Regions from separate parts of the Bacteroides fragilis NCTC 9343 genome, predicted to be linked through region 4. Evidence: riboswitches for the same ligand, from Rfam matches in the RefSeq annotation. Region 4 holds a riboswitch; each other region holds the start of a gene.
The links. Region 4 has a riboswitch for cobalamin ahead of accC (acetyl-CoA carboxylase biotin carboxylase subunit). Riboswitches for the same ligand answer to the same signal wherever they lie in the genome.
Positions count from the first base shown of each region.

Region 1: it holds a riboswitch for cobalamin, as region 4 does, so the genes downstream of both, BF9343_RS12080 (TonB-dependent receptor plug domain-containing protein) here and accC (acetyl-CoA carboxylase biotin carboxylase subunit) in region 4, are expected to answer to the same signal.
Region 2: it holds a riboswitch for cobalamin, as region 4 does, so the genes downstream of both, BF9343_RS12880 (uroporphyrinogen decarboxylase/cobalamine-independent methonine synthase family protein) here and accC (acetyl-CoA carboxylase biotin carboxylase subunit) in region 4, are expected to answer to the same signal.
Region 3: it holds a riboswitch for cobalamin, as region 4 does, so the genes downstream of both, BF9343_RS16805 (anaerobic ribonucleoside triphosphate reductase) here and accC (acetyl-CoA carboxylase biotin carboxylase subunit) in region 4, are expected to answer to the same signal.

Region 1 is NC_003228.3:2,954,268-2,958,806, forward strand. Features, by position in the region: gene BF9343_RS12075 (putative transporter) at 1-922, opposite strand, end outside; gene BF9343_RS22720 (cysteine-rich CWC family protein) at 955-1,206, opposite strand; cobalamin riboswitch at 1,272-1,482, opposite strand; cobalamin riboswitch at 1,766-2,012, shown strand; gene BF9343_RS12080 (TonB-dependent receptor plug domain-containing protein) at 2,069-4,141, shown strand; gene BF9343_RS12085 (sirohydrochlorin cobaltochelatase) at 4,145-4,539, shown strand, end outside.
Region 2 is NC_003228.3:3,133,211-3,137,749, reverse strand. Features, by position in the region: gene BF9343_RS12885 (TonB-dependent receptor) at 1-942, shown strand, start outside; cobalamin riboswitch at 1,089-1,295, shown strand; gene BF9343_RS12880 (uroporphyrinogen decarboxylase/cobalamine-independent methonine synthase family protein) at 1,360-2,337, shown strand; gene BF9343_RS12875 (cytochrome-c peroxidase) at 2,496-3,605, shown strand; gene trxA (thioredoxin) at 3,658-4,143, opposite strand; gene BF9343_RS12865 (TQO small subunit DoxD) at 4,165-4,539, opposite strand, start outside.
Region 3 is NC_003228.3:4,103,596-4,108,134, reverse strand. Features, by position in the region: gene BF9343_RS16805 (anaerobic ribonucleoside triphosphate reductase) at 1-2,357, opposite strand, end outside; cobalamin riboswitch at 2,392-2,574, opposite strand; gene trhA (PAQR family membrane homeostasis protein TrhA) at 2,698-3,348, opposite strand; gene BF9343_RS16795 (diaminopimelate dehydrogenase) at 3,490-4,389, opposite strand.
Region 4 is NC_003228.3:3,937,251-3,941,789, forward strand. Features, by position in the region: gene BF9343_RS16085 (cation:proton antiporter domain-containing protein) at 1-1,744, opposite strand, end outside; cobalamin riboswitch at 1,928-2,147, shown strand; gene accC (acetyl-CoA carboxylase biotin carboxylase subunit) at 2,286-3,800, shown strand; gene BF9343_RS16095 (acetyl-CoA carboxylase biotin carboxyl carrier protein subunit) at 3,805-4,305, shown strand; gene BF9343_RS16100 (acyl-CoA carboxylase subunit beta) at 4,325-4,539, shown strand, end outside.

The DNA of each region.
Region 1 (4,539 bases), 980 kb from region 4:
GAATTCGGCGTGAAATCAGTTCTTTGTTCAGCTGTTCCCATTCCACTTCGATCGGTTTGCCGAAAAACGCAGTGATCGCCTCTATATCTATCGGAGTCGCAATAACCAATATTTCATCACCCAGATGAAGCTCAGTATCGGAATTTACCAATTCCGACTCTTTCTTTCCGTTCAAATGCCGGATACGCGATACCACAAAATTACGGTTTACCAATGGACGTATATCCTTAATACGTTTACCGTGAAGAGCTTCATTACGGACCTCCAATGAAACAGGACGGACTGTCAACTCTTGTAAATGTCCCAGTCCCTGTTCGGCTTCGGCTTCCTCCTGCTTGGTATTAATACGGAAAAGGTATTTAAGGCCTAACAGCGACATGATGCATCCCACTACGCCCAACGGATAGGCTACAGCATATCCCAAAGCAATCTCCGGTGCATCTATCCCGGTCAGGTCACTGTTGGCCTGTTGCGCAGCACCCAATCCGGGTGTGTTGGTCACCGCTCCCGATAAAATACCTACCATGGTGGTAATCGGTATTCCGGTTATAAAATGCAATGCAAGGGTAATGATGACTCCTGCAAAGACAACGATCATAGCCAACATATTGAGGGTGAATCCTCCTTTCTTAAAAGCGGAGAAGAATCCGGGCCCCACCTGCAATCCGATGGAATATACAAATAAGATAAGTCCGAACTCCTTCAGAAAGTGCAATAAATGCTCGTTCAGATTCAGATTAAAATGTCCGAAGACAATGCCGACAAACAAAATCCAGGTAACTCCCAGAGAGATGCCTGCTACTTTTATTTTACCCAGCATAATGCCAAACGCAATGACCAGCGACAGGATAAGCACGGAATGTGCCACTCCTCCACCCCAAAGGTTGGGGTATCCCTCAAACAGGTTTCTTAAAAGTTCCATAGTATAAAAAGTTATGTTGATTGAATACTTGTTTACATATCCCCGGAGAGTCGATCAGTTACTTCACCCACACCATCCGTACAAGAAAGATTTGCCTTACAGGCCAATTCCCCTTCTTGTATTTTCTTTAGGCAATCGTGACACAAACAGTCCGGGAAATGCTCCTTGATATAAGCACGTTGCAGCGAGTCGAGCTTTACCGTAGCACAATGACATAATAATATATTGTCGTGCCGGCATTGAAACACAGCACCACAACACGGACATACCTTTTTCACAGGCACACCACCTTTCTTTTTTTCCTGATTAAATACTTTTTTCGTACTGCTTTCCTAATCCCACGAGTAAAAACAGCCTTTGATGAACGGCAGGTCTTCTGACTGACTTCTAATCTTGAAGCCTTCCCGACGGAGGTGTTCCCCCCACGTCAGTGGCGAAAGGATTGTTTCAAGATATCGATGAAGCTTCACAGCAGCGGGACTGTCCGGGATTTACACCCGATTCCCTTTTAATCCGAATGACGAAAGTCTTCATTCGAAACCAATTCGGGACAAAGATAAGGATAAAAACCAATAGATGAAGAATTGTTAATGAAAAATATAAGATTCATCTTCCTTTATACACTCCGACAGCGAGAATCCGGCTCCCTTTCCATCAGTGCCTCAATAAAGGCTGAATCGGCATCTTCCTCTTTTAGAGCCTCTTTTTCATCAAAATAGAGATTCTAAAAGGAGGATGCAGAATGTCAAATTTCCAAAAACAAAGCGTCTATCAGGACTTTTTTATATGTACCTATTAATCGGTATATTTTTTAATTTATTTCTATATAATCTAATAAATGTATATATTTGCAGCCGCTTAGGTGATGCATACCGGACTTTCTGTTCGTTGCATAAAAGGGAATCGGGTGTAAATCCCGAACAGTGCCCGCTACTGTGATCCCCCTGCTCTTCTACTGTTGCCATCATAATCGGAAGAAGATAAGAAAAGCATTTCTACATATACCACTGTCATAGCCTGTAAAGCATGACGGGAAGGTAGCTTTTCAAAAAGGGATAGTCAGGAAACCTGCCGAAGCAGACATAGATAACAGTGCCCTCCCGGGGTCAGGAAGGCCGTTTACTAACACATTATTCAAAAACATCAATGAACAAAAGATGCTTACTGACCATCCTCATGGGAGGATGCGCGGCAATGGGTGCATTTGCACAACAACACGCGACAGGCAAGAAGACAGAGATGAGTGTTGACCTGAATCCTGTAGTTGTAACAGGTACCGGTACACACCAAAGGCTCAAAAACACACCGGCACCGGTGGAAGTAGTAACCGCCAATGAAATAAAGAAAGCCGGTATCACAGACTTTCAGCAGGCAATGACCATGCTGGTTCCTTCTCTTTCGTTCTCTACCAACTCAATGGGATCTTACCTGATGATGAACGGACTCTCCAATAAATATGTGCTGATTCTGATCAACGGACGTAAACTGACCGGAGATACATCTAATAATATCGACCTCTCACGCATTGATATGAGCCGTGTGAAACGCATCGAAGTGCTGGATGGTGCCGGTTCGTCACTCTATGGCTCTGACGCCATTGCCGGTGTGATCAATATCATCACCAACGAACCGAAAGAACTGATGCAGGTGACTTCTACCACCCGATATGAAGATCATCGCCAACTGACACAAATGGTAAATGCGGATATTGCAACAGAAAAGTTCGGCTCATATACCTCCTATAAACACGAACAAAGTGCAGGATGGCAGAACAGCGATCTGGCATATGTTACTGATAAAAAAGGTAATGTATCGACAGTACCGACCGTATCAGCTACATCCAATGGTTTCCATTCTAATCTGGTAAACCAGAAATTCACGTTCGAACCGACTGAAAAGCTCTCGTTCTATGCTAACGGAGGATACTATTGGAAGTTGACGGACCGCCCTGTATACACAGCGGATATCGATGGAGGTTCCAAGTATGATCTACATTACGAATCGTATAACTTCGGTTTGGGAGGACGTTACAAAATCAACAAGCGTTCTTCCATCCAACTCGATTTGATGAATGATAACTATATGCAGAACTACAAATATACTGTAGCTGACGATAAAAATAAGATTGCTATTGGAGATTACGCCAAAACCAAAGAGCAGCACTTTTATGATGCAGAGCTAAAGGGAATCTTCAACTTTGCCAAAAACAACATGACGGTACTGGGAGTGGATTACCGCTCTGAAAGCCTGGATCGTCCCAGTGCAAGGGTGGACAAGTCAGTGTATACGGCATCTGCTTATGCACAACACGAAATCAAGTTATGGAACTGTTTGACCGGTATTGCCGGCGTACGCTATGATTATCACGAGCTGGCAGGCGGACGCTTCACTCCGAAGGTGGCTGTGATGTATTCAGTAGGTGCTTTCAATATTCGTGGTACTTACTCCACCGGTTACCGTGCCCCCGGTCTGGACGAACTTTATTATTATATGAATAAAGGCAAAACGATCACACAAGGTAATAAAGATTTGAAAGCGGAACACAGTAATTATTATTCTGTTAACTTGGAATACAATACAAACCGCTTAAATGTCTCTGTTACCGGTTATTTGAATTATATAGATGATATGATTAATTCTACTACATATAGACTTGTAGATCTTCCTAACGGTGAAGAGTTACGTGCTCAGGCCCAGAAAGAATTCAATCTGACAGACTCTGAAACAAAGGCATTAGCCAATTACAAACTTTATGGTAACCTCGACAAAGGTGTTGTCAGAGGTTTTGAAGTAAACGCAGCCACCAACCTCGGCGCAGGCTTCAGCCTGAACGGAAACTATGCTTACGCTTATGCACGTGGCAAGAGTGTGGACGGTATATGGGGTAACATAGACCGCTCGGTACGCCACACCGGAACCGTAGCAGGAAACTACACACATGCATGGAACGACTATATGCTGAACGTAAATATCAACGGTCGTTTCCAAAGCAAACGCTTCCACCCGGGACATAGCTACGGCGACGCTCCGGGCTATGGCGTATGGAACTTGAATGTGAAACACTCACTGACAGGTTTCCAACACTTGGGACTGGACTTCGGTATGGGTCTCGACAATATTTTCAACAAACGTGATACTCGTCCTAACGGTGTGAACTACGCACTCCTCTCTCCGGGACGTATGGCATATGTAAGTTTAACCCTTCGTTTTAAGAAATAAACAATGAAAACATATATTCTCTCTTTATTCTTGTTAGTTTCCCTCTTCTGCTCTGCGCACGAAGGGGGGAACTTCGTGGCCTCCGATATGCTGGCCGGCATGCAGCCGGGTGATAAAGCCGCCTTGCTTATGGTACACTTCGGCACTACCTATGATGACACCCGCACCAAGACGATCGATGCCATCAATGCGAAAGCCAAAGAAGCATTTCCGCAAATGGAAATGCGTGAAGCTTATACCTCACGTATCATAATGCGCCGCCTCAAAGCTCGTGGCATTGAAAAACCTAATCCGCTGGAAGCACTGCTGAAACTTCTCGGAGATGGCTATACACACGTCATTGTGCAAAGCACCAATATCATAGAAGGCGTTGAAATGGAATCATTGAGGCGTGATGT
Region 2 (4,539 bases), 800 kb from region 4:
AAGCAGACGGTAAATATTGGTAGTGCTTTTTTGCAGAATGAATGGAAAAACGAGAAATGGAGCATTCTGTTGGGCGGACGTCTGGATAAGCACAATCTGATCAACCATGTTATCTTTAGCCCTCGTGCCAATCTCCGTTTCAATCCTTCCGAGGACATTAATCTTCGCCTGAGTTATTCGTCGGGCTTCCGTGCCCCGCAGGCTTTCGACGAAGACCTGCATATTGAGAATGTAGGCGGAACGGTGTCGATGATTGAGCGTGCCAAGAATCTGAAAGAGGAAAAATCTCAGAGTTTCAGCGCTTCAGCCGATATGTATCATCGTTTCGGTGCTTTTCAGGTAAACTTCCTGGTTGAAGGTTTTTATACCAGACTGTCGGATGTATTTGTACTCGAGAACATTGGAGAGCGGGACGGCATTCTTATCAAAGAGCGCCGTAACGGATCGGGAGCCAAAGTATTGGGACTGTCGATGGAGGGAAAAATGGCTTATCTCTCTTTGTTCCAGTTACAGGCAGGAGTCACGTTGCAACAGAGCCGTTATGACGAACCGGAAAAATGGAGCGAAACGGCACCGGCCGAGAAGAAGATTTTCCGTACGCCGAATACCTATGGGTACTTTACGGCAACGTATATGCCGATCAAGCCTCTGTCATTATCCCTGTCGGGCACGTACACCGGATCGATGCTGGTGCAGCACATGGCCGGTTATATTGACAAGGATGTGGCGGTGAATACGCGCGATTTCTTCGATATGGGAGTCAAGGTGGCCTATGATTTCAAACTTTATAAATCGGTGGACCTGCAATTGAGTGCAGGTGTGCAGAATGTGTTCAATGCTTATCAGAACGATTTCGACCAGGGAGTGGAGCGTGACTCCGGATATATTTATGGTCCGGCTGCTCCGCGAAGCTATTTCGCCGGAATAAAGATCAGCTATTAACCCCGTTACATTTGAATGGAAACCGAGCTTCTGTTCGGTCGAGATGAAGGCTCTGTTCCGACCGGACAGAGCCTTTATTTTGCCCGGACAGAGGCTCTGATTGAAAAAAGTATCATGTTGAACACAAATATCTGATTTATTGTTTTTATATTTGTCGGCAGATTGGTTCGCCGAAGCTTTCCTGCTTTGGGCGATTAAAAGGGAATCGGGTGTAACTCCCGGACAGTCCCGCTGCTGTGAAGTTTTATTATAAACATTCCGACAGGATACTCTTTGGCCACTGACTCGTGTAGTCGGGAAGGCGTTCGGAATGGAAGCTAAGTCAGAAGACCTGCCACTCTCGCTGATAAGTCTTGGTTCCTCGTGGGTTAGGAGCGAAGCACGATAGTAACAATCAATATTAAAAACGTAGAACGTATGGAAAACGTAGTTCCTCCGTTCAAAGTAGACGTTGCCGGTACTTTTCTTTTGCCCGCTGCATTGAGAGAAGCCCGTGAGCAATATCGAAACGAACAAATCAGCCTGCTGACCTTGCGTGCTGTCGAAGATGCCGAGATACGGAATCTGGTAGACAGACTGAAGGCAGAAGGGTTGAAGGTGGTCACTGACGGCCGTTTCCGCAGTGATGCGTGGCCGCTCGACTTTATGTGCGGATTGGATGGTATCCGGTTCCGGGATGACAGAAAGACCTCTGTCGAACTGACCGGTCGGATCGATGTACATCACCATCCTGTGCTCGATGATTTTGTCTTTCTTACCGGGGTGACCGGTGGAGATGTAATAGCTAAGCAAGTGCTTCCTGCGCCTTCGCGCCTGCTGGCAGAATTAATGAAAGACGCAAACCGGACCGAACTCGATTCGGTCTATCCCGACCGTGAGATACTGTTGGTAGACCTTGCACAGACGTATCAGAAACTGATTATGGAACTGTACAGATCGGGATGCCGTTATCTGCAACTCGATGATGCAACGCGTACGGTGACGGATAACGCGATCCGTGTCAACAACATGGCATTGGAGAATCTTCCCGCCGATCTTTTCATTGCTTTTCATTCACCTACCGAGATGCTTTTCTCGCTACAGGGGATTCATGCTTTTTTCCTCGATTACGATTCGGAATGTTGCGGCAAGAACCGTTTGTTGTGGTTCATCCGCGAGAAGCAATCTGTGTTTGGCTTCGTACTTTCGCATTATCCCGTGGAGGAAGAGCTGGAAGAGTTGAGAGCCAAGATCGACCAGATCATACGTTATATTCCTTCGCACCGTTTCTCGCTGTGCATACCCAATGCCGAAGTGTTGCCTTCGGAATCTTATGAAGCTGCTGAAGAAAAACAGTGGCATACATTGAAAATGGCTGAAATGGTTGCCGGAGAACTCTGGCCGGAAGAAGGATAGAAATTCTTTATAACTATAGTATATTTTCGTGGAACAGATTCGTGAGAAGCTGTTTAGAGGGGTCCGGGCGATGTGATTTCGACCGGACTTTTTTATCTCTTTCCGGAAAATAATGTATCTTTGACCTCTGAAATAACCATATCTCTGTTTTTACAACTATGAAGACACATAAACTGCTATTCGTCATACTGCTGGGCACTGTCTGCATCTCCTGTGGTCATCCGTCTCACAAAACCGGAAGTGAGAAGGAAGCGCTGGGCAAACTCCTTTTTCATGATACTTCACTGTCCGAGCCACCCGGGCAATCGTGTGCCACCTGCCATGCTTCTTCCAAGGGATTTGCCGATGAACAAGCCCGTGCCATATCCGAAGGAGCCGTCCAGGGACTCTTTTCCCAGCGCAACTCCATGTCAGTGTGCTATGCGGCCTTTGTGCCCGAATTGCATTATGACGATGATGACGAAAACTATGTGGGAGGTTTGTTTTGGGACGGTCGTTCTCCCTCCTTGCAGGATCAGGCAGGCATTCCGCTCTTGAATCCTGTGGAAATGGGAAATAGGGACAAACAGATGGTGGCGGAGAAAGTGAAGCGGACTCCGTATTATGACCGGATAGTGCAGATATATGGAGAGACAGAACATGCCGATTCTTTGTTTGCCCATGTTACGGACGCATTGGCCGCTTATCAGGCATCCAGGGAGATCAATCCCTTTACATCCAAGTATGATGCGTATAAAAAAGGAAATTATCAGCTGACCGAACAGGAAGCGAGAGGCAAGGAACTGTTCAAAGATAAGGGGCAGTGTGCCGAATGTCATATCCTGGACCGTGACAAACGTGCGCATCGCACGCTGTTTACCGATCATACTTATGATAATCTGGGCATTCCGAAGTTGCCGGATCATCCTCACTATAAGGTAGCGGCAGAATATTTTCTGTTAACTGCGGATTCGGTTGATCTGGGACTGGGAGCCATTGTGAATGCCGAAAGCGAAAATGGCAAGTTCCGTGTACCCACGTTGCGAAATGTCGAACTGACGGCTCCGTATGGTCATAATGGCTATTTTAAGACACTCGAGGAGATTGTACATTTCTATAACGTGCGGGATGTGAGTGATGAATTTCCTCCTGCCGAGTATCCTGCCACCGTGAACAAGGAGGAACTGGGAAACCTCGGACTGACACAGGAAGAAGAAGCCGATATCGTGGCATTTATGAAAACACTGACCGACGGCTATATGAAAGTGCATAAATCGGAGAAGCGCTAGAAACACGAAGAGCGGCCTCGATACCTGTTGGAAGGAGAGGCCGCTTCAGGAATCATTGTTTCAGTAATACTTTATCGATGTATCCTTTTAATTGCTCCTTGGATAAAGCTCCCATATTGACCTGGGGTTCGCCTTTCATCGGCACAAACCAAATGGTAGGAATACTCTGAATACCAAAGTCTCTTGCCAGTTCCGGCTCTTTATCGACATTTACTTTATAGATATAAATCTTTCCGGCATACTCTTTGGATAATTCTTCAAGTATCGGGGCCACCATTTTGCAGGGACCGCACCAGTCGGCGTAGAAGTCGACAATAGCCGGTTTGTCACCCAGATACTTCCACTCTTTGGAATGGTTTTCGTAGTCGGCTATCTTTTTCAGAAATTCCGCACGGGTCAGGTGAATGGTGCCCGATTGTGGCTTTTCGGCTTGTACCGTATCTGTAGCGGTGGTCGATTTATTCTCGGATGTTCCTTTGCAAGATGCGAAAGCCAACAGTCCCATGAATAGGAAGGGGATAAGAATGCTCTTTTTCATTTTTCTGCTTTTTAATGGTTATTAATGGATGATTTCTTTTTTCCAGGTGATACCGCTGATGTCGGTCAGTACTAATTCATACTTTCCTTTGGGCAAACTGCCTATAGCCGTATCATCGACTGTAAGGGTCGCTTTGCTTCCGAGTGGGATTACCAGGCTGTGCTTACCCGGAGCTACCCGGGCAATGTATTTATTATCGATATTTCCGATCGGGAAGTCTGCTAATTCTTCTCCTTTCTTTTCCAGTACAATGTCTCCATCGGCATTCTTCAGGCTGATACCAATCAGGAAAGAACCGTATACATCGACACCTTCAACGCGATAAACACTGAATGACAGAGAGTTGTTCTCTATTTGTGCGTCGGATATTTCAATTTTCGGTTTGACGGACTTGTT
Region 3 (4,539 bases), 170 kb from region 4:
TTGGCCGAATTCCATGAACTCAAGTCTCCGGTCAGGTAGCCTGTGATGCGGCGCATGCGCAAAATATTCTCACTTTGGCATACCGGACATTTATCGTAGATCACGCCCTTGTATCCGCAATTGTGGCAGGTATCCACCGGATGATTGATTGAGCCGTAGCCGATTCCTTCGTCAAACATAACTTTTACGATCTTGGCAATGGCGCGTACGTTTTTCTGGGCTTCTCCGTCCAGTTCCACATAGGTGATGTGTCCTCCGCGGGTGATGGCGTGGAACGGAGCCTCTCTTTTTATTTTCTCTACAATGCTGATCGGTTCTTTTACATCCACATGGAAAGAATTGACATAGTAATCGTTGTCTGTCACTCCTTTGATTTTTCCGTATTTACGGCGGTCCATACGGGTGAAACGTCCCGAAAGTCCTTCGGCCGGTGTAGCCAGTACCGAATAGTTCAGGTTGTATTTGGCTTTGTATTCATCAGCCACCTTGTTGATTTCCAGCACGGCTTCATAAAGGGTGTCCCATGCCTTCTGGCTGTGTCCGTGTCCCTCTCCATAGAGAGCCACCATGGCATTGTGTCCGCCCAGGAAGCCGATACCCAGCGTACCACTGCGCAGCACGTCGCCTACTTGTTCGTTCGGGTTCAGGGCAGCTCCTCCTTTCCATACATCATTTCCCATCATGAAGGGGAATTGGCGTGCCAGGGCTGTACGCTGATATTGATATCGCTCGTAGAGTTGTTCGGCTATCAAGGTAGCCGTTTCATGTATCGATTCGATGAAAATTTCTTTAGCCTTTCTCTCGACGGCATCTTTATTGTGTCCGTCCTCCGTCATGTTTTCTGCTTTGATACGGGCTTCGATGGCCAGGCGAGGCATGTTCAGCGTGGTGAACGAAAGGTTTCCGCGTCCCAAAGACGATTTCTCGCCGGCTACATTCTCAAACACACGCGTACGGCATCCCATGGTGGCCAGTTCGTAACGGTAACGTTGCGGGTCGTTGGCGTCCCATTTTTCGTTTTGGTTGAACGGGGCATCCAGGAACATAAAGTTAGGGAAGAGTGCTTTTGCCGTAGTGTGGCAAGCTTTCAGGAACAAGTCGAAGTTGGGTGCTTCAAATTTTAATTTACCTTCCATGGCAGCATCGAAATTAGCCATAGCCTTTTCATAATCGGCTTCTGTGTACGATACTCCGTTTTTTATCTTGAATATCTGAATGGGGAACACCGGCACTTCTCCCCTTGTGCCCAGTCCCTCTACGGTTGCTTTCAGTAATTCTTCGATCACCATGCGTCCTTCGGCCGAAGTGTCTGTTCCATAATTGATCGAACTGAACACTACCTGGTTTCCGCCGCGTGAGTGCATTGTGTTCAGGTTATGGATAAAGCCTTCCATGGCCTGGTGCGTATCTTTCTGAGTCTGCACAAATGCTTTCTCTATAATTTGGTTCAGATGTTCTTTGTCGATATTGATCTGTAGGGCAGTCAGAGCCATGCGCAGCGTTTCGCGTTCCAGTTCCGATGCTTTGATGGACGACAGATGTTCGGCAATCACTGTACGGATAGCCTTTTCTTCTATCTCTTCACCCTTGTTCATTTGTACATAGAAGCTGATGAATGATGCCAGGTGTTTACGGAATGATTTGCTCACACCTTTTGCCATAAAGAAGTCGAATGCCGGTATGGCCTGACCTCCGTGCTGTTCATTCTGGTTAGTCTGGAAAATAATGGTAGCCAGGGTAGCATAGCTTTGAATGCTTTGCGGGGTACGTATACTGCCGTTTTTGGTGCGGAATCCACGTTCGAAGAGGTCATCCATGTCATATTGGATGCAAGTCGTCGTTTTGGTAGGATAGTAATCCAGGTCGTGGATGTGGATGTCTCCCAGTTGGTGGGCTTCGGCAAAACGTTTCGGCAACAGATATTTATATGTATAGTCTTTGGTTACTTCCGAGGCGAATGTCATCATCTGTCCGGCGGGAGTATGACTGCTCATATTGGCGTTGCTCAGGTTGACATCGTTTTTGTCAATGGCTACGATACCGTCCATCACATGCTTCATCTGGGTCTTTTTGTCTCGTTCGGTATTTCTCCATTCCCGATAGATGATGTACTTTTTGGCTACTTCCGGACGAACCTTCATCAGCTCTTTTTCTACCAGGTCCTGAATTTCTTCTACCGTAATGGTAGGAGATGCAAATTGTCCGATTACATTCATCGTGATGTCAGCAATCAATTGCTGTTCATCATTGATTCCTGTGGCACTAAACGCTTTTGATACAGCGTTCTTGATTTTACTGATGGAGAAGTCCTCCCTTTTACCATCTCGTTTGATGATACAAATTTCCGCGTAGTTCATAACTTTAACTCCCGAAAGCTTTAGATTTTTTTTAAATATGTTTACTTTTTCAGCAGGTCTTCTGACTTATCTCTCCCTCGCAACGCCTTCCCACGCTGGGCGCAGTGGCATAGTGTGCGGATTCTCAGAGAATTACAGCAGCGGGTACTGTCGCCGATTTGCACAGCGTTCCCTTATGACTAAACCTCTTTTTAGTACTGAAATCTGCTACAAAGGTAACAGTTAAAGCAATAAGTTGTTCTTGTTTTAACAAGAATTTTTGGAGAACTTTTCTTTCTTCCTGATACAGAAAGTTTTCCAAAACGGGAAACTTTTGGAGAGAAAAAGCGAATCGGGTTTGCTAAAGAATCAACCAGATGGCTATGATATGGCCTATGCTTCCGCCTAGACAAAACAGGTGGAAAACGGCGTGCATATAAGGTTTTCGCAACGAGTAAAACACGGCTCCCATGATATACGAAGCTCCTCCTCCGAGAAGCCACCAGAAGGCGGGAGAGGCTCCGATGGCGGATAGGCAGTCCATTAGTGGTTTGAGGGCCACCAGGATGGCAGAGCCCATCCCTACAAAACAGATCGTCTCGAGATTGCTGTGTTCTTTCAGTTTTTTGAAGGCTAATATGAATCCTACAATAGCCGACAGCCATACAAAAGTGAAGATTCCCCAGCCCCATCCGCCGGCATGGCGTAGCACTAACAGGGTGAACGGAGTGTAAGTCCCTGCTATGTGCAGGTAAATGGCGCCGTGGTCAAATTTGCGCAGAAGTTCTTTCCGCTTGCCGGGCCTGGAGCCGTGATACCAGGTTGAACTGATGTACGATGCCAGCATCCCCACCAGATAAGCCAGTACACAGCCTGTTGCCCAATAGGGGTGAGGGTTGGCGAGCGCCTTTTCCAAAAGAAAATATCCTGCGGTGATGCCCAGCAGGGTGCCTGCGCCATGGCTTAAAGTATTGGACAGCTCTTCGCCGCGTGAGTACCGTTTGTTCTTCATTGTGTGTAAGCCGGAGTGTTTATCTAATAAAAGATGACCGCAGATTTTTATCTTTTCGATTATCGGTGATAATTAAAAAGAGAATCTGCGGTCGTCCTTTCCTTGTCTTTGGAAATAGTTTGTATCAGACACTTGGCTTTTTTATACCAGGTGGCCGATCCATTCTTCACGGTCGCCCGGAAGCAGATCGATAACCGGAACTTCCACCATGGTGTAACATCCCGGCTGCTGCTTCATCGAAGCACGTGCTACGCATACCAATACCTGTGCGGTCAGTGCGGGGTTGTTGATGCGCATATTGAATTCGAACAGTTGGTTCTGGGTTTTTCCGGATACACCTTTGCGGGTCAGGTTTACACCGTGTCCCATGTCCAGCAGTGCGTCTACGCTCGGCACTTGTTTTACGTGTGTCTCGTCGTTAACGAAATAAGCGTCCGATTTAATGGCTGCTGCCACTTCCTCGAATTTATATCCGTCTTTCAGTTCGATGTATACCATACGGCGATGAATGCCTGTTCCGGTAGGGATAGTCATCGATAAAGCCGCTTTCACTCCATCGATAGCTTTGACGGCTACCGTATGGCCCATACTCATACCCGGACCGAAGTTGGTGTAAGTGATTCCTTTGGGGGCAATTGCTTCGAGCATGGTGCGTACGATCGAGTCGCTTCCCGGATCCCATCCGGCCGAGATGATCGATACAGCTCCGTGTTCTTTGGCGCAAGCACCCAGTTCACGACGCAAGTCAACGATGCCTGTATGAATATCAAAACTGTCTACTGTGTTGATGCCCATTGCGAGAATCTCTTTTGCGTATTTCTCAACGCTGCGGGTCGGAGTACAAAGAATAGCCACGTCTACTCCTTGAAGTTCCTTTATATCTTTAACTACTGCGTAATCATTCAGTTCAGCCGGTTTGTTCTCGGCACCTGCACGACGAACCACACCTGCTATCTCAAAATCGGGAGCCGCTTGGAGGGCTTCCAGCACATAACGACCAATATTGCCATAACCTACGATGGCTGCTCTTACTTTTTTCATCTTTTTATTGGTTTTGTTTAACACATTTCTTTATTTCGGTTGCAAAATTAGTCATTTTCTTTGTTTTCAGGTCTCTTAAGGGTGTTAAAGTTAGTTTTTGTTATTCAAGGTTCGTGAAGCACAATATTTATTATCTTTGCGTTCTGATTA
Region 4 (4,539 bases):
GGCTCTTCAGCGGATAGCGATTCCGGGCTGCTTCCTCCCTTCCGTTCAGATTGGTCAGGAAGTGGTTCTCCAAATGCGAATATTGGGTGAGGTTCTCCCTGAGAAGAAGTATCAGTCCCAACACGGCAACAGCTATGACAATACCTATCCCGTAATTAAGACTAAAATAACTGATGACAACTCCCGCTATGAAAAAAACAGCCACCGAAACACGGAACAGAATCAACGCTACCAGCCTCCCGTGATTGTAATTGTCGTCATTCCACAACTTCAGAAACACGTCCGGAGAATTGTACTTATCTGAAACAAGGGCCCACAAGAAAGGAATCATCAGCAAAAGGGTGAGCAGGCACATCACTACACTCAGCCATCGTCCCGGGGAATCAAACATTCCGTTTATCGTCGGGTATACGGTCTGAACGGACAACAGCCAAATAGCAGTAAGGAGGACACTGTAAATAATCACTCTTCCGACAATCGTTTTCAGTAACCGCTTCCAGTCACTATCATGATTGACGGTCTTCTTGCCGGAAGCGTAACGGTCCAGAAATTCACGGGTCCGAGGGGAAAGTACTTTATAAAGCCATTCGGAAAACGGATTTGCCAACCGGATAAAATAGGGAGTGGTAAAGGTAGTGATAACGGATACCGCAACGATAATCGGGGGAACAAACGGGTCCAGCACCTTGAGCGAGGCTCCCAATCCCGCGATAATAAAAGCAAACTCTCCTATCTGGGCCAGACTGAACCCGGACTTGACGGAAACCTTCAGTGGTTCGCCGGACAGCAAGACCCCCAATGAAGAGAAAATCGATTTACCCACAAGAGTCACCAATGTAATGATAACCACCGGCCAGGCATACTGAAGCAGGACAGACGGATTGACCAGCATACCGACGGATACAAAGAAAATAGCTCCGAAAAGATCTTTCACCGGCTGTATGATGTGTTCTATATGTTCGGCCTCAACCGTCTCAGCAAGAATAGATCCCATAATGAAAGCACCCAGCGCAGCCGAAAAACCGGTACGGGTAGCCAGCACGACCATTGCCAGGCAAAGCCCGAGAGAGACAATCAACAGAGTTTCATTATTCATCAACCGCTTTGCTTTTTTCAGGAAGAACGGAAGGATGAATATACCGACCAGAAACCACAAAATCAGGAAAAAGGCAACTTTCAGGACACTCATCAAGAGTTCCTCACCCACAAACTCTTTGCTCACCGCCATAGTAGAAAGGATGACCATCATCAGGATAGCGATCAGGTCTTCGACCACCAAGGTTCCAAACACAATGCCTGTAAACCGTTGGCTGCGCAAACCAAGATCATCAAAGGCTTTAATAATAATCGTGGTAGACGACATGGACAACATTCCACCCAGAAACACAGAATTCATCGTACTCCACCCCAACAGATGCCCCACCATAAAACCGATCAGTAACATACTGATCACTTCGGTTGTTGCCGTAATAAACGCTGCCGATCCGACATTCATCAATTTTTTAAAGCTAAACTCGAGTCCGAGAGCAAAAAGCAAAAAGACAACTCCTATCTCAGCCCAGGTATTGATGTTCTCCATATCGCCAACAGTCGGGAAGATGCGGACATAAGGCCCGGCCAGCAATCCGGCAACGATATATCCCAGGACCAGGGGTTGCTTCAGCCATTTAAATAAAAGAGTAATGATACTTGCGGACATCAGTATTAAGGCAAGGTCAGCAATCAAGGTAGGTAAATGTGACATAGTATGGTATGTATATTTCGTTAGTACTTCATTCCGTTTTATGCTCGTTTATTGTACCCAAAGAACAATCGGTAGTCCGTTTGTGTTCCGTATATATGACATTTATTTTGAAAAAAAGCTGCGGGGGCATTGCACAAAACTGAACTTTTCGTGCAAAAAGTATCCATCCTATTCAATATTTCTCTATATTTGTCGCCGAATTGGTTCGGAATCCGTGGTCAACGGACGAAGATTAAAAGGGAATCGGGTGTAAATCCCGGACAGTCCCGCTGCTGTGAAACTCTGTATAGCATCTTATCAATCAGCCAATTTCGTACCACTGACAGAAAAAGCAAACTCTGTCGGGAAGGTCCCGGTAAGATGTAGAGTCAGTCAGAAGACCTGCCATTCGTGAATAAGAGCATTCTCTCCTCGTGGGTTAGGAAAGAAAGCATCGTTGTTAAGCCCCAAATCGTAGAAATACTGTGTTTTCATCGGGTGGACGTATGTCCGCAGGGTGGAAAAGCGCGAATATGTATATGCATTTAATTGAGAAATGAATATGATTAAAAGAATCTTAGTCGCCAACCGCGGTGAAATTGCCGTGAGGGTGATGCGCTCCTGTCGGGAGATGGAAATAACGAGCATTGCCGTTTTCTCGGAAGCGGACCGAACAGCGAAACATGTGCTTTACGCCGATGAAGCTTATTGCATCGGACCGGCAGCATCGAAAGAGAGTTATCTGAATATAGAAAAAATCATTGAAGTGGCAAAGTCATGCCACGCAGACGCCATTCACCCGGGATACGGGTTCTTATCGGAAAATGCAACCTTTGCCCGCCGTTGCCGGGAAGAAGGCATCACCTTTATCGGTCCTGACCCGGAAACAATGGAAGCCATGGGAGATAAAATCTCGGCACGCATCAAGATGATCGAAGCCGGGGTACCGGTAGTTCCGGGCACTCAAGACAACCTGAAAAGTGTTGAGGAAGCCGTAGAACTCTGCAACCAAATCGGCTATCCGGTAATGCTGAAAGCCTCGATGGGCGGTGGCGGAAAAGGAATGCGACTGATTCATCATGCAGACGAAGTGGCCGAAGCCTATACAACAGCCAAGAGCGAATCGCTTTCCTCGTTCGGAGACGACACGGTCTATCTGGAGAAGTTTGTGGAAGAACCCCATCACATCGAGTTCCAGATACTGGGCGACAAGCATGGCAACGTAATTCACTTGTGCGAACGTGAATGCTCGGTGCAGCGCCGCAACCAAAAGATCGTAGAAGAGAGCCCTTCGGTTTTTATCACACCGGAACTGCGCCGGGACATGGGCGAAAAGGCAGTAGCCGCTGCCAAGGCCGTGAACTACATCGGCGCGGGAACCATTGAATTCCTGGTGGACAAGCACCGCAATTATTACTTTCTGGAAATGAACACCCGCCTGCAAGTGGAACATCCCATCACAGAAGAAGTAGTCGGCGTAGATCTGGTAAAAGAACAAATTAAGGTAGCCGACGGACAGGTACTGCAACTGAGACAAGAGGACATCCAGCAACGGGGACACGCCATCGAATGCCGCATCTGTGCGGAAGATACGGAAATGAACTTCATGCCCAGCCCGGGTGTCATCAAGCAAATCACAGAACCCAACGGTATCGGAGTACGCATCGACAGCTATGTATACGAAGGATACGAGATTCCGATTTATTACGATCCGATGATCGGCAAACTGATCGTGTGGGCCACCACACGGGAATATGCCATCGAACGGATGCGCCGCGTGCTTCACGAATATAAGTTGACGGGCGTAAAGAACAACATCAGTTACCTGCGCGCCATCATGGATACACCCGACTTTGTGGAAGGACACTATGACACAGGCTTCATCGCCAAAAACGGTGAAGTGCTTCAGCAATGCATCACGCGCACCAGTGAGCGTGCGGAAAACATTGCGCTGATTGCCGCCTACATGGACTACCTGATGAACCTGGAAGAAAACAACAGCGGACTGGCAGCGGATAACCGCCCGATCAGCAAGTGGAAAGAATTTGGATTGCACAAAGGGGTATTAAGAATATAAAAGTATGGAAATACATATAGGAAATCGCGTGGCCGAAATAGAATTGGTCAGCAAGGAAGACAACAAAGTGGTTCTCACCATCGACGGAAAAACGTTCGAAGCGGACGTTGTCATGGCAGAGAACGGGAATTGCAACATCCTGATGGACGGACGCAGCTCCAACGCCCAACTGATTCGCAAAGAGAACGGAAAGAGCTACAAAGTGAATACACACTACAGCAGCTTCAATGTCGAGATTATAGACAGCCAGGCGAAATACCTGCGCATGCGCAAGAAAGGTGAAGAGGAGCAGAACGACCGTATCACTTCGCCCATGCCGGGCAAGGTGGTGAAAATCCCCGTCAGTGTGGGACAAGAGATGAAGGCCGGAGAAACGGTCATCGTCATCGAAGCCATGAAGATGCAGAGCAACTACAAGGTGACTTCGGACTGCCGGATTAAAGAGATTTTGGTGCAGGAGGGCGATAACATTGCCGGAGAGCAGACGCTGATAACGTTAGAATAAAATTAAAGCAAGAATAACAATGGAAGATATAAATAAAGCTTATGCCACGTTCGCCGAACGTGACCGCATCGCTTCTTTGGGTGGAGGCGCAGCAAAGATTGATATACAGCACGAAAGCGGAAAAATGACCGCCCGCGAACGCATCGACATGTTGCTGGATAAGGGTACATTTGTAGAACTGGACAAGCTGATGGTGCACCGTTGCACCAACTACGGCATGGACCGGAACAAGAT